DNA from 2 places in the Stenotrophomonas sp. YJH_SMC_58 genome. Region 1 is predicted to be linked to the other one. Evidence: predicted binding sites of a transcription regulator. Region 1 holds the regulator's gene; the other holds the start of a gene.
What was found. The regulator HrcA, encoded in region 1, represses chaperone genes, less so after heat shock. The targets are predictions, from matches to a motif close to TTNGCACTCNNNNNNNNNGAGTGCNAA.
Positions count from the first base shown of each region.

Region 1 (7,759 bases):
TGGCGAAGATGCCGCGCTGGATGCGCACCTGGCCGCGGCCATGGCACACATTGCAGGTTTCGACCTTGCCGTCTTCCGAGCCACTGCCATCGCAGTCGCCGCACTCGGCCAGGGTCGGAATCTCGATGCGGCGCTCGACGCCGCGCACGGCTTCTTCCAGGTCCAGCTCCATCACGTAGCCGATATCGGCGCCGCGACGCGCCTGGCGCGGACCACCGCCACCGCCGCCAAAGATGTTGCCGAAGATATCGCCGAAGATATCGTTCATGTCCGGGCCGCCCGGCCCGCCGCCGCCCATGCCGTGCTCGAACGCCGCGTGGCCATGGCTGTCGTACATGCGGCGCTTGTTGCCGTCGGACAGCACTTCGTAGGCTTCCTTGCACTCCTTGAAGGAGGCTTCGGCCGCCGCATCACCCGGGTTGCGGTCCGGGTGGAACTTCATCGCGCAGCGACGGTACGCCTTCTTCAGCTCGTCGTCGGTGGCGGTGCGGGCAACGCCCAGCACTTCGTAATAATCGCGCTTGCTCATATCGTGGATCTGGTTCCGGAAAGTCGGGATTCGTCAAAGCGGAAGAGCGGAACCAGGTCCGCTCTTGCGTCGGGCGCCCCGACACGCCGGTGGGCGGTCAGGACCCTGATGCGACAACGGGACGCTGGTGGCCAGCGTCCCGTGTCGGTCCGGATCAGGACTTCTTGTCGTCCTTGACTTCGGTGAACTCGGCGTCGACCACGTCGTCCTGCGCCTTGCCGGCATTGCCGGCGTCGGCACCCGGGGCACCGCCCTGGTCGGCCGAAGCAGCGGCGAACAGCGACTGGCCAGCTTCTTCCAGTGCCTTCGACTTGGCTTCGATCTGTGCCTTGTCGTCACCCTTCATCGCGGTTTCCAGGTCGGCCAGGGCCGCCTCGACCTTGCCGATGACATCGCCGCCGACCTTGCTGCCGTGCTCGGTGATGGCGCTGCGGGTACCGTGGATCAGGGCGTCGGCCTGGTTGCGGGCCTGCACCAGTTCCTGGAACTTCTTGTCTTCTTCGCGGTTGGCTTCCGCGTCGGCGACCATGCGCGCGATCTCTTCCTCGGACAGGCCCGAACCGGCCTTGATCTCGACCTTCTGTTCCTTGTTGGTCTTCTTGTCCTTGGCCGACACGTGCAGGATGCCGTTGGCGTCGATGTCGAAGGACACTTCCACCTGCGGCAGGCCACGCGGGGCCGGCTCGATGCCGGACAGGTCGAACTTGGCCAGCGACTTGTTGAAGCGGGCCTGTTCGCGCTCACCCTGCAGCACGTGCACGGTCACGGCCGACTGGTTGTCCTCGGCGGTGGAGAACACCTGCGAGGCCTTGGTCGGGATGGTGGTGTTCTTCTCGATGATCTTGGTGAACACGCCGCCCATGGTCTCGATGCCCAGCGACAGCGGGGTCACGTCCAGCAGCAGCACGTCCTTGACGTCGCCGCCCAGCACGCCGCCCTGGATCGCCGCACCCAGTGCCACGGCTTCGTCCGGGTTGACGTCCTTGCGCGGTTCCTTGCCGAAGAACTCGGTCACCGCCTGCTGCACCTTCGGCATGCGGGTCTGGCCGCCGACCAGGATCACTTCGCTGATGTCGCTCGAACGCAGGCCGGCATCGTTCAGGGCGACGCGGCACGGCTCGATCGACTTCTTGATCAGGTCGTCCACCAGGGCTTCCAGCTTGGCGCGGGTCAGCTTGATGTTCAGGTGCTTCGGACCCGACGCGTCAGCGGTGACGTACGGCAGGTTCACTTCGGTCTGCTGGGCGCTGGACAGCTCGATCTTGGCGCGCTCGGCAGCATCCTTCAGGCGCTGCAGGGCCAGCGGATCCTTGCGCAGGTCGATGCCCTGGTCCTTGTTGAACTCTTCAACCAGGTACTCGATGACGCGGTTGTCGAAGTCTTCGCCACCCAGGAAGGTGTCGCCGTTGGTGGCCAGCACTTCGAACTGCTTTTCACCGTCGACGTTGGCGATCTCGATCACCGAGACGTCGAAGGTGCCGCCGCCCAGGTCGTACACCACGATCTTGCGATCCTTGTTGTCGCCCTTGTCCAGGCCATAGGCCAGCGCGGCCGCGGTCGGCTCGTTGATGATGCGCTTGACGTCCAGGCCGGCGATGCGGCCGGCGTCCTTGGTTGCCTGGCGCTGGCTGTCGTTGAAGTAGGCCGGCACGGTGATGACCGCTTCGGTGACCTTCTCACCGAGGAAGTCCTCGGCGGTCTTCTTCATCTTTTCCAGCACCTTGGCCGAGATTTCCTGCGGGGCCATCTTCTTGCCGTCGCTGGTGGCCACCCAGGCGTCGCCATTGTCATGGGCCAGGATGCTGTACGGGACGTGCGCGATGTCCTTCTGCACTTCGGCGTCGGTGAACTTGCGGCCGATCAGGCGCTTCACCGCGTAGAAGGTGTTCTTCGGGTTGGTCACGGCCTGGCGCTTGGCCGAGGCACCGACCAGGACTTCGCCGTCCTTGGTGTAGGCGACGATCGACGGGGTGGTGCGATCGCCTTCCGAATTCTCGATGACGCGGGCCTTGCCGCCGTCCATGATCGCCACGCACGAGTTGGTGGTGCCGAGGTCGATACCAATGATCTTGCCCATGGGGGAGACTCCTGAGGATGCTTGTTGGTGTCAGTCCGGCCGTTCGGCCGGTGGATGAATACGATGTGGGGGAGGCTCGTGGAACATTCAAGCCGTCTCCCGAACGCTGTGTTCAGCGCCTGGAAAACCTTGCCAGGCATGGCCTTGCACAACCGGGACCGGGCAAAGCCCGGCCTGGTCCATCAATCGGCGGCCACCACCACCAGCGCCGGCCGCAGCAGGCGCTCGTTGAGCAGGTAGCCCTTCTGGAACACGGTCACCACGCTGCCCGGGGCGGCGCCCGGCGTCGGCACCTGGCTGATGGCCTGGTGGTGTTCCGGGTTGAACGGCTGGCCGATCGGGTCCAGCAGGACCAGTCCGTTGTCGGCGGCCACCTTCAGCAGCTGCTTGTAGGTCAGCTCCAGGCCTTCGCGCAGCGGGTGCGGGTCGTCGCCGGCGGCCTTCAGGCCGGCATCCAGGCTGTCGAACACGGGGAGCAGATCGCCCAGCAGCTTCTCGTTGGCGAACTTGCGGGCCTGTTCGATGTCACGGGCAACGCGCTTGCGCTGGTTCTCCAGGTCGGCGCGCTCACGCAGGGCATCGGCCTTGACCTGTTCGATTTCGGCGCGCAGGCGCTCGACTTCGTCGTTGACGCCGGCGGTGGCGGCCGCATCGGCGGCACTCTGCTGGGATTCGATATCTGGCTGTTCGTGGTTCATGTCTGGGTCCCTGGCGGTCAATCTCCGCCTCCACCCACCCTAGTGTGGGCGGGATGCTGCGTTTCAAGCGTCGGATGTTCCCGGCGGGCGGCCGGCTGGCGAAAACGCCGCGCCCAGTACATCGGCGGTAGCCTGGACCAGCGGGATCACGCGGTCGTACGCCATCCGCTTGGGGCCGATCACCCCCAGCACGCCCAGCACCTGGCCATTGGCCGTGTAAGGGGCGGTGACCAGCGAGACGCCCTGCAGCGGCATCATCCCGGTCTCCTCGCCGATGAAGATGCGCACGCCGGGCGCCTGGATGGTCCGCTCCAGCAGCTGCAGGATCTCGCGCTTGCTGGAGAACAGCTCGAACAGCTCGCGCAGGCGCTCCAGGTCGGACAGGTCCTGCACCCCCATCAAGCGGGTCTGGCCGGCCACCAGCATGTCGTCGGCCGCCGGCTGCAGGGCCTGCTCGGCCAGCTCGATGCTGTGCGCCAGCAGCTGTTCCAGCTCGGAACGGGCATCGCGCAGTTCCAGCAGCAGGCGGGTGCGGATCTCGGCCATCGGCAGGCCGGCGAAATGGGCATTGAGGTAGTTCGCGACCTGCTCCAGCTGGCCCGGCGCGAACTCCTGGCGGGTCTCGATGACGCGGTTCTGCACCTCGTTGTCGGCAAACACCAGGATCGCCAGCACCCGGCGCCCGTCCAGCGCCACGAAGTCGATCTGGCGGAAGGCGAACTGCTCGCGTCGCGGCGCGCTGACCACGCCGACGAAGTGGCTCATCGCCGACAACAGCTCCGAGGCACTGCCGAGCAGGGCCTGGGTGCTGCCGCCGCCAGCCAGTTCCTGGCGCAGCCGGGCCAGTTCGCCCTCGCCCGGCGGCTGCATCTGCAGCAGGCTGTCGACGAAGACCCGGTAGCCATGCGCGGTCGGAACGCGCCCGGCGGAGGTGTGCGGCGAGGCCAGCAGCCCCAGGTCTTCCAGGTCGCCCAGGATGTTGCGGATGGTGGCCGGACTGACCTCCAGCCCGGCCACGCGCGCCAGTGTCTGCGACCCGACCGGCTCGCCGTCCTGGATGTAACGCGCGATCAGCGTGCGCAGCAGATGGCGCGCACGCGGGGCAAGCTGGTCGGGAGAACCGTGCATGGAATCAACCTGTGAGACACGGACACTAGATAATGGCGGCGCATCACCTTGGCAAGTCATTGGACCTCCCTCGCCCGCGTGCTAGCGTTGCGCGGCTGCTGATACCCCCTTACCCATGCTCAGACATCTTTCGATCAAGGATTTCGCCGTCGTCCGCGCCACCGAACTGGAGTTCGGGCCAGGCATGACCGTGGTTTCAGGCGAGACCGGCGCCGGCAAGTCGCTGATGGTCGACGCGCTGGGCTTCCTGTCCGGCCTGCGCGCCGACAGCGGCGTGGTCCGCCACGGCGCCGCGCGCGCCGAGCTTTCGGCCGAGTTTGCCCTGGAGCAGCTGCAGGCTGCACGCCAGTGGCTGGCCGACAACGAGCTGGACGACGAGGAGCAGTGCCAGCTGCGCCGGGTCATCCGCGCCGATGGCGGTTCGCGGGCCTGGATCAACGGCCGCCCGGTGACCCTGGCGCAGCTGGGCGACCTGGCCTCGCTGCTGGTGGAGATCCACGGACAGCACGAACAGCAGGCCCTGCTGACGCGCCCGTCGCAGCTGGCCCTGCTCGACGCCTATGCGCGCAACGAGAACGAACGCCGCCAGGTGCGACGCGCCGCCGCGGCCTGGCAGGCATTGGTCGATGAATCGCTGGCGCTGTCGCAACAGGGCGACGTCAGTGACCGGATCGGCTTCCTGGAGCACCAGCTGCGCGAGCTGGACCGTGAAGACCTGGAGCCGGAGTCGATTGCCGCACTCGGCGCCAGCCACCGCCGCCAGGCCCATGCCAGCGCCCTGCTGAGCGCCTGCCAGGCCGCCAGCAACCAGCTCAACGGCGACGACGGCAGCTCCGCGCTGGACCTGCTGCAGCAGGTGCGCCACGAGCTGTCGCGCCTGATCGAGCACGACCCGCGCCTGGGCGAGGTGGATGGCCTGATCGAGAACGGTTCGATCCAGCTGCACGAAGCCCTGTCGCTGCTGGATCGGGTGCATGACGACCTCGACGCCGACCCCGAACAGTTCGAGGAGAACGAGCGCCGCCTCGGCCGTCTGCACGACCTGGCCCGCAAGCACCGCGTGCCGATGGACGAGCTGGGTGCGCAGCGCGAGCGCATGCACGCCGAAGTGGAACAGCTGCGCGGCGCCGACGAACGCCTGCAGCGCCTGGCCGGCGAGATCGACAAGGCCGCCGCCGCCTGGCGCGCACAGGCCGAAGTGCTGACCGCCAGCCGTCGCAGCGCTGCTGCCGAGCTGTCGGCCACCACCACTGGCATCATCGCCGAGCTGGGCATGGGCGGCGGCCAGTTCCTGATCGAGCTGGAACCGCAGGACGCCGGCAAGCCCGACCCGCAGGGTGCCGAGCGCGTGGAATTCCTGGTCGCAGCCAATGCCGGCCAGCCGCCGCGCGCCCTGCGCAAGGTGGCCTCCGGCGGCGAACTGTCACGCATCTCGCTGGCCATCGAAGTGGCCGCGCTGGACCTGGATGCAGTACCGACCATGGTGTTCGACGAAGTCGACTCCGGCATCGGCGGCGCGGTAGCCGACATCGTCGGCCAGAAGCTGCGCGCGCTCGGCGAGAAGCGCCAGGTGCTGTGCGTGACCCACCTGCCGCAGGTTGCCTCCAAGGGCCATGCCCATTACCGGGTCAGCAAGGCCCCGGTGGAAGGCATGACCCAGAGCGCCGTGGAAAAGCTGGACAGCAAGGCGCGCGAGGAAGAGCTGGCGCGCATGCTCGGCGGCGTGGAAGTGAGCAAGGAAGCGCGCGCCGCCGCGCGCAAGCTGCTGCAGGTGTAACGCCGCCCGAGCCGGGCATAGGCCCGGCTTCCGCGCGGTAGTGCCGGCCGCTGGCCAGCAACCCAACACGGGTGGGCGAAGATCGTGAGGTTGCCGGCCAGCGGCCGGCACTACCCCCGTGGCTGCGTCAGGTCGACGTTCTCCACCAGGAAATCAAGAAACGCGCGCACCCGCAGCGGCAGGTAGCCGCCCTGCCCCAGGAACACCGCGTGCACCTCTTCCAGGTCACCGGGGTTGGCCTCTTCCAGCACCGGCAGCAGGCGCCCGGCGGCAATATCCTGCTGCACCTGGAATGCTGCCAGCCGCGCCATGCCCAACCCACCCAACACCAGCTGGCGCAGCGCATCGCCGTTGCTGGCGCGCGCGTTGCCACTGGGCAGCAGCATGCGTTCGCGCCCGTCCTGCAGCAACGGCCAGCCCTGCATCGCGCGCGCATGGCCGATATCCAGCCGGTTGTGCGACTGCATCTCCTCGGCGTTGCGCGGCAGTCCATGCCGCTGCGCGTAGGCGGGCGCAGCCACGATCATCATCCGCGTCGCGCCCAGCCGCCGCGCCACCAGGCTCGAGCTCTTCAGCGGACCGGCCCGCACCGCCACGTCGGTGCGCTGCTCCAGCAGGTCGATCACCTCGTCGTTGAGGGTCAGGTCCACGCCTACCTGCGGATTGCGCTGCAGGAACGCCGGCAGCAACGGCAACAGGAAATGCTGGCCGAACGGCACGTTGGAATTGACCCGCAGGCGTCCACGCGGCTCGGCGTGAGCACTGGCGCAGCGCTCGGCCTCGTCCAGGTCGGCCAGCACGCGCAGGCCGCGCTCGTAGAACGCGCAGCCCTCGGGAGTCAGCTGCAGCTGGCGGGTGGAACGCTGCAGCAGGCGCGTCCCCAGCCGTTGTTCCAGCCTCGCCACCAGCTTGCTGACCGCCGACGGGGTCATCTCCAACGTTCGGGCGGCTGCGGAAAAGCCCCCGGTCTCGATCACCCGCACGAACACTTCCAGTTCGCCGGATCGGTTGATGTCGGAGCGCGCCATGGCAATGAATCCAGTTCACAGATGATTGTCCATGCGCAGTCTAGTTCACAGATGAGCACGGAATCACCATGGCCTTCCCTCCACCCGGGATTGCCCGATGAATCGTTTCAGCCAGTTCGTCACAACCGCATTGATCGGCCTGTCCAGTGCCGCCAGCGCCGCCAGCGACGCCCCTGCGCCACACTGGGTCGCCAGCTGGCAGGCCAGCCCGCAACCGGTCTGGGGCGCGGAATTCCTGTTTCCGACCCTGGTCCCAGCCGCTCTGCAGGACCAGACCTTCCGCCAGACGGCACGTATCAGCCTGGGCGGGCCCCGGCTGCGAGTGCGGCTGAGCAATGCCTACGGCACTCAACCACTGCGGATCGGGGCGGCGAGCGTGGCCGCCCGGGCGGGGGACACCCCGCAGCCGCTCAGTTTCGAAGGCCAGCCCGGGGTACTGATCGGCCCCGGGCAGGAACGGCTGAGCGATCCGCTGCCACTGGCCACGGCTGACCGGCAGGCGCTGCAGGTCAGCGTCTTCGT
Region 1 covers NZ_JCAFSW010000004.1:223,379-231,137, reverse strand. The annotation lists gene dnaJ (molecular chaperone DnaJ) at 1-529, opposite strand, end outside; gene dnaK (molecular chaperone DnaK) at 684-2,606, opposite strand; gene grpE (nucleotide exchange factor GrpE) at 2,789-3,304, opposite strand; gene hrcA (heat-inducible transcriptional repressor HrcA) at 3,368-4,432, opposite strand; gene recN (DNA repair protein RecN) at 4,548-6,209, shown strand; gene AC5P68_RS07765 (LysR family transcriptional regulator) at 6,320-7,237, opposite strand; gene AC5P68_RS07760 (SGNH/GDSL hydrolase family protein) at 7,335-7,759, shown strand, end outside.

Region 2 (7,759 bases), on a different contig from region 1:
TTACGCCCGGGGAATGCTCCCTCCTGCGCCGGGTAGGTCAGGCCCAACCCGGCCTGGCGCAGGCCGTGTGCATCGGCTGGAGAGAGGAAGTCGTCGACGACGATGAACGAGGTAGGCATGGTCTGCGAGCGTAGCGACGCGGCGCCATGGCGGCAACCGGACAACAAAAAAACCCCGCCTCGCGGCGGGGTTTTTCCGTGCATCGGGGAGACGCGCCGGCCAGGGCCGGCAACGTCCGACGCGGGCGTGCACCTTAGAAGTCCATGCCGCCCATGCCACCCATGCCGCCCATGCCACCGGCGCCGCCCATGGCCGGCTCGTCCTTCTTCGGAGCTTCGGCAACCATGGCTTCGGTGGTGATCATCAGGCCAGCGATCGAGGCCGCGTTCTGCAGCGCCGAACGGGTCACCTTGGTCGGGTCCAGGATGCCGAACTGCAGCATGTCGCCGAACTCGCCGGTAGCGGCGTTGTAGCCGAAGCTGCCGGTGCCTTCCTTGACCTTGTTGATGATGACCGACGGCTCGTCACCGGCGTTGGCAACGATCTCGCGCAGCGGGGCTTCCATCGCACGCAGGGCGATCTGGATGCCGTGGTTCTGGTCTTCGTTGGCGCCCTTCAGGCCGGCCAGCGCGGTGATCGCGCGGACCAGGGCGACGCCGCCGCCCGGAACCACGCCTTCTTCAACGGCCGCACGGGTGGCGTGCAGGGCGTCGTCGACGCGATCCTTCTTTTCCTTCATTTCGATTTCGGTCGAGGCGCCGACCTTGATCACGGCAACACCGCCGGCCAGCTTGGCCACGCGTTCCTGCAGCTTCTCGCGGTCGTAATCCGAGGAGGTGTCCTGGATCTGGGTCTTGATCTGCGCCACGCGTGCATCAACGTTGGCCTTGTCGCCGACGCCGTCGATGATGGTGGTGTTCTCCTTGGAGACCTGCACCTTCTTGGCGCGACCCAGGTCCTTGATGGTGGCCTTCTCCAGCGACAGGCCGACTTCTTCGGAGATCACGGTGCCGCCGGTCAGCACGGCCATGTCTTCCAGCATCGCCTTGCGACGGTCGCCGAAGCCCGGGGCCTTGACGGCCACGACCTTGACGATGCCACGGATGGTGTTGACGACCAGGGTGGCCAGCGCTTCGCCTTCAACTTCCTCGGCCACGATCAGCAGCGGCTTGCCGGCCTTGGCGACGCCTTCCAGCACCGGCAGCAGGTCACGGACGTTGGAGATCTTCTTGTCGTGCAGCAGGATGAACGGGTCATCCAGGTCAGCGGTCTGCGACTGCTGGTTGTTGATGAAGTACGGCGACAGGTAGCCGCGGTCGAACTGCATGCCCTTGACCACGTCCAGCTCGTTGTCCAGGCCCGAGCCTTCTTCAACGGTGATGACGCCTTCCTTGCCGACTTCCTTCATCGCGTCAGCGATGATCTGGCCGATCGACTCGTCCGAGTTGGCCGAGATGGTACCGACCTGGGCGATCGCCTTGTCGTCGGCGGTCGGCTTGGAGATGTTCTTCAGCTCGGCGACGGCGGCCGAAACGGCCTTGTCGATACCGCGCTTGAGGTCCATCGGGTTCATGCCGGCGGCAACGGCCTTGGCGCCTTCGCGGATCAGGGCCTGGGCCAGCACGGTGGCGGTGGTGGTGCCGTCGCCGGCATCGTCGTTGGTGCGCGAAGCAACTTCCTTCACCATCTGCGCGCCCATGTTCTCGAACTTGTCAGCCAGTTCGATTTCCTTGGCGACGGAGACGCCGTCCTTGGTGATGGTCGGGGCGCCGAAGCTCTTTTCCAGCACGACGTTGCGGCCCTTCGGGCCCAGGGTGGCCTTGACGGCATTGGCGAGAACGTTGACGCCGCGCACCATGCGCGAACGGGCGTCTTCACCGAAACGAATATCCTTGGCAGCCATTGCATTTACCTCATTGGTAGCGCCGGACGATGCCCGGCGGCTGGGAGTTTGGGATCAGGTTGAAACAGGTCGCGCCGAGGCTCAGCCGATGACGGCGAGCACGTCGTCTTCGCGCAGGACCTTGTATTCGACGCCTTCGCTCTTGTACGAGCTGCCGGCGTACTGGCCATAGATGACCTTGTCGCCGACCTTCAGCGACGGCGCGCGCACGTTGCCGTTGTCCAGCGGCTTGCCCGGGCCGACGGCCACGACCTCACCCTTGGTGGACTTTTCCTTGGCCGAGTCGGGGATGACGATGCCACCGGCGGAGATTTCGTCGGCTTCGATCGGCTTGACCACAACGCGGTCGTGCAGCGGCTTGATGCTCATAGGAGACCTCTTAAGTGATTGATTGGTCTAAAAAAGTCCGGCGATGTTAGCACTCACCCCAGGCGAGTGCCAGAACCGCACGTGAAGAAACCCGACAACGTCGGGAGCAGGGCAGAGATGGAGCCCCGCCGCCCCCTTTCAAGGGCGGAATGAAAAAATTTTTTCCACCCGCGCGCCTCGGCCAAGGCGTCGGTCCTGGACAATTTCGGTGACAAGCGTCGCACTGTCAGATATCTGACGTTCATTTACGACAAAGTGTCACTGGATCGGCCTTAGGCTCGGTCACGCATTCCCAATCACAAGGAGTAGTCGATGCGATTGCTGTCCCCGCTTGCCGCCGCCTGCCTGCTGGCACTGGCCGCGGCGCCGGCCCAGGCCGAGGTCTTCATCAACGAACTGCACTACGACGACAGCACCGCCGCCGGTGACGTCGGCGAAGCCATCGAAGTGGTCGCTACCGCAGGTGAAGACCTGTCCGGCTACCGCCTCTACCTCTACAACGGCAGCAATCCTTCGGCCGCCACGGTCTACGCCAACAACCCGGTCCCGGCCGGCACCGCCGCCGGTTGCGGCAGCGCCAGCATCGCCGTGGTCAACTACCCGACCAACGGCATCCAGAACGGCCCGAACGACGGCATCGCCCTGGTCGACGCCAGCGGCAAGGTGGTCCAGTTCCTCAGCTACGAGGGCGCCATCACCGCCTCCGGTGGCCCTGCCGCCGGCATGACCAGCCAGAACATTCCGGTGGCCGAGACCAACAGCACGGCCCCCGGCACCTCGTTGCAGCTGACCGGCAGCGGCAGCCAGTACGCCCACTTCACCTGGGCCGAGTCGGCCAGGCAGACCTTCGGCAGCTGCAACAACGGCCAGACCTTCAGTGGCGGCGGCACCCCGGGCCCGAACACGCCGCCGTCGGTGTCCACCACCACCCCGGCGCAGGGCAGCAGCACCTTCCCGGCCGCCGCCGATCTGGAAGTGGTGTTCAGCGAAACCGTGAACCTCGCCAGCGGCGCCTTCGCGCTGAGCTGCGGTACCTCCGGCAGCGTGCCGCTGACCTTCCCGGCCAGCGGGCGCAGCGTGAAGCTGTCCACCAACACCGCGCTGGTGGCCGGTGAAGCCTGCCGCTTCGACATCCGCGCCGCGCGCATCACCGACCTGCAGGGCGCACACCCGGCGGCCGACAGCCGCATCGCCTTCACCGTGGCCAGCACCGGCGGCAATCCGGACCCGGGCAACCCGGGTGTGCCGGCCGGCTACTACTCCAAGGTCAACACCTCCAGCCCGAGCCAGCTGCGCTGCTCGCTGCACGCGACAATCAAGGGCCACACCGCCTACCCGTACAGCGGCTCGGGCACCAGTACCTGGACCATCCTGGAGATCGCGGACGAGGACCCGAACAACCCGAACCGCATCCTCGACGCGTATCGCAACCGCAGCTACGCCAAGGTGACCGATCGCGCCGGCAGCGGCAGTGGCCTGAAGTACAACCGCGAGCACACCTGGCCGAACTCGCTGGGTTTTGCCACCACCACGGGTGACAAGGGCCTGCCGTACGCGCCGTATACCGACACCCACATGCTGTACCTGACCGATGCACAGTGGAACGCCGACCGTGGCAACAAGCCGTTCGGCAAGTGCGACGCCAGCTGCGGCGAGCGCGCCACCGAGGCCAACAACGGCCAGGGTGGCGGCAGTGGTGGCTATCCGGGCAACTCCAACTGGGTGCGCACGCCGGACGGCAACACCGGCACGTTCGAGGTGTGGGGCAAGCGCAAGGGCGACATGGCGCGTGCGGTGATGTACATGGCGATCCGCTACGAGGGCGGCAAGGATGCAGCCACTGGCCAGTCCGAGCCGGACCTGGAGCTGACCGACGACCGCAGCAGGATCGTCAAGACCAGCAGCTCACCGGCCTACATGGGCCTACTGTCGACGCTGATCGACTGGCACCTGTCCGATCCGCCGGATGATGCCGAGCGTGCGCGCAATGACGTGATCTACAGCTTCCAGGGCAACCGCAACCCGTTCATCGACCACCCCGAGTGGGCGACCCCTGGCCTGTTCACCTCGGCCAAGCCGGCCACCTGCCAGCTGGCCAACTGACCGCGCAACGCAGCGGTCCACGGCCGCCGCCGGGTCCTGACCCGGCGGCGGCCCTATACTCGACGGTCATGTCGACCGTCGATCCCGTCCTGCTGCTGTTGACCACCTGCCCGGACCGGGCCAGCGCCGAGCGCATCGCGCACACGCTGGTTGGCGAGCGCCTGGCCGCGTGCGTGACCCGCCTCGATGGCGCGCAGTCGACCTACCGCTGGCAGGGCGAGGTGACCACCGACGCCGAGCTGCAGCTGCTGGTGAAGACCACCGCGAGTCGCGTCGATGACGCAATCGCCCGGATCGTCGAACTGCATCCGTATGAACTCCCGGAGTGCATCGCGGTCGAAACCCGGGCCGGCCTGCCGGCGTATCTGGACTGGATCCGGGCACAGACCCGGGAGGACACTGATTGAAGACTCTGTTTGCGCGTGGCGCCGCCCTGTGCGCCCTGTTGTGGCTCTCGCTGCCGGCGTTCGCCCTGGATGAGAAAGACCTGCTGCCGGTGGACCAGGCGTTCGCGCTGACCGCCACCGCCCCCGAACGTGGCCAGGTGCAACTGCAGTTCAAGATCGCGCCCGGCTATTACCTGTATCGCCACCGCACCAGCGTCAAGGCCGACCCGGCCTTCAATGCCGGCGCGCTGCAGATGCCCAAGGGCGACAAGCACCACGACGATTTCTTCGGCGAGGTCGAAACCTATCGCGAGCGCCTGCAGGCCACCCTGCCCGGCACGCCGACCGAGGCCGCCGGCACCATCAGTCTGGAAGTGCGTTACCAGGGCTGCGCAGATGCCGGTGTCTGCTACCCGCCGCAGAAGCGCGTGGTGCAGGTCACCCTGCCTGGCAGCGGTGCACAGGCGGCGGCCCCGGCCGGCCGCGCCGGTGCGGCCAGTCCGTTCAACAACCCACTGGCCGGTGCCGGCAACAGCGGCGGCCTGCGCCTGCCGGGTGCCGCCAGCAACAGCCAGGCGCTGCCGCTGCCGTCGGAACAGGCGTTCGGCTTCGATGCCATCGCCAGCGACGGCAACACCCTGCTGCTGCGCTTCAGCCCGGCACCGGGCTACTACCTGTATCGCGACCGCACCTCGCTGAAGCTGGAAGGCAGCACCGGCGTGCAGGCCGGCACGCCGCGTTGGCCAGCCGCGCAGTCGCATCGCGACGAGCACTTCGGCGATGTCTCGGTGTACTTCAACCAGGTGGAAGTGCCGCTGCCGTTGCGGCGCACGGTTGCCGACGCGGTTGACGGCACCCTCGTGGTGACCTTCCAGGGCTGCCAGACCGATGGCATCTGCTACCCGCCAATGACCCGCCGGGTGAAGCTGTCGATCCCGGCCGGCAAGGTCAGCGCCAGCGCCGACCAGGCACCGCCGCGCAACGAGGTAATCAGCCCGTTGGCTGTGGCGCCACGCGAAGGCGCCAACGGCGCCCCCCTGCGCCTGCTGCCGACGGTGCCCAATACGGACGCCGCCCCCCCGGCCGTCGCAGGCACCGTGGACGGCAATGAATTCGCCGCCGATGCGCGCGGTGACAACGCGCTGCGTACGCGCCCGCCGGCGACCACACCGAACCCGGACCGTTCGTTCGTCTGGGTGCTGCTGCTGGCGCTGGCCGGCGGCCTGGTGCTGAACCTGATGCCCTGCGTGCTGCCGATCCTGTCGCTGAAGGTCCTGAGCCTGGCGCAGAGTGGCGAAAGCCCGCAGCGCGCACGCAGCCACGCGCTCTGGTATACCTTGGGCGTGCTGGTCGCATTCGCGGTGATCGGTGCGTTGATGGTGGGCCTGCGCGCAATCGGCAACGCCGTCGGCATCGGCTTCCAGCTGCAGCACCCGGGCGTGGTGGCGGCGCTGGCCTACATCATGTTCGCGGTAGGCCTGAGCCTGTCCGGCGTGTTCACCCTGGGCGGCGGCATCGGCAACCTGGGCCAGTCGCTGGCCAGCCGCAGCGGCCCGGCCGGTGACTTCTTCACCGGTGCGCTGGCCTGCGTGGTCGGCAGTGCCTGCGTCGGCCCGTTCATGGGTGGCGCGATTGCCTACGCGTTCATTGCCCCGCCGCTGAAGGCGATGACCGTGTTCCTGTTCCTCGGCCTGGGCCTGGCGCTGCCGTTCCTGCTGATCGGCTTCGTGCCGGCGCTGGCGCGCCGCCTGCCCAAGCCCGGCCCGTGGATGGAAACGCTCAAGCACGTGCTGGCCTTCCCGATGTACGCCACCGCGCTGTGGCTGCTGTGGGTGCTGGGCAAGCAACGCGGCGTGGACGGCATGGCGCTGGTGCTGGGTGGCCTGTTGCTGTTCGCCTTCGGCCTGTGGCTGTTCGAGCGCAACCGCTGGACCGGCTCGCGTGCGGTGACCCTGCTCGGCGTGCTGCTGGCGATCGGCGCATTGGTACCGGCCTGGGGCGTGACCCAGCTGGCAGCGCCGGCACGCGCCGCACAGGCCGCCAGCGACAACGTGGTGGAGTATTCGCCGCAGTTGCTGGACCGCCTGCGCGCCGACAACCGCGTGGTGTTCGTCAACATGACCGCCGACTGGTGCGTGAGCTGCAAGGCCAACGAGCGCGCCGTGCTGTCGCGGCCGGAGTTCAAGGACCTGCTCAAGCGCACCAACGCGGTGTACATGCGCGGTGACTACACCAACGTCGATCCGCAGATCACCACGTTCCTGGAAGAGCACAAGGCCGTCGGCGTGCCGCTGTACGTGGTGTACGGCCCCGGCGCACCGCCGACCGTGCTGCCGACCCTGCTGACCCAGGCGGTAGTCGAAGAAGCGCTGCTGCGCACCGCGCGATGAAGTGGCAACGGCCAGCGCTGCTGTGGACAGCGGTGCTGGCCGCCGGCCTCGGCCTGTGGGCCGGGCATCGATTGGCTCCTGCGCCGGTTGCGCCTGAGGCCATGCCAGCGGCGCCTGCTGTGGCGGCTGCGGCACCTGCCCTGCAGGTCGGCGACAGCCTGCCCGCGCTGTCGCTGCCCGATCTTGAAGGCCGGCCGCTGGACCTGCGCCAGCACGCTGGCGGTCGCCCGCTGTTGATCAATGTCTGGGCCAGCTGGTGCGCGCCCTGCGTTGAAGAAATGCCCGAACTGGCGCGTTTCGCACATATCCAGGGCGAGCACGGTGTGCAGGTGCTGGGACTGGCGCTGGATACGCCGGAGGACGTGCGCGGTTTCCTGCAGCGGGTACCGGTGGATTATCCGATCGTGATCGAGACCCCGGGGCCGCGCGATGCCAGCGTGCAGCTGGGCAATACACAGGGCCTGCTGCCCTACAGCGTGCTGTTCGATGCGCAGGGGCGGCTGGTGAAGGCCAAGCTGGGACCGTTCGCCCACGGCGAGATCGACAGCTGGGTGAAGTGAGGGTGTTTTTTGCAGGGCTTGCAGCCCTGCACCCTGCTCAATGCAACG
Region 2 covers NZ_JCAFSW010000016.1:643-8,401, forward strand. The annotation lists gene AC5P68_RS16920 (DUF6445 family protein) at 1-119, opposite strand, end outside; gene groL (chaperonin GroEL) at 254-1,903, opposite strand; gene AC5P68_RS16930 (co-chaperone GroES) at 1,985-2,272, opposite strand; gene AC5P68_RS16935 (endonuclease) at 2,585-4,375, shown strand; gene cutA (divalent-cation tolerance protein CutA) at 4,444-4,782, shown strand; gene AC5P68_RS16945 (protein-disulfide reductase DsbD family protein) at 4,779-7,151, shown strand; gene AC5P68_RS16950 (TlpA family protein disulfide reductase) at 7,148-7,711, shown strand.
Region 2: AC5P68_RS16930 (co-chaperone GroES) is a predicted target of HrcA. The motif match lies at 2,319-2,345, and genes of this name have one in related genera.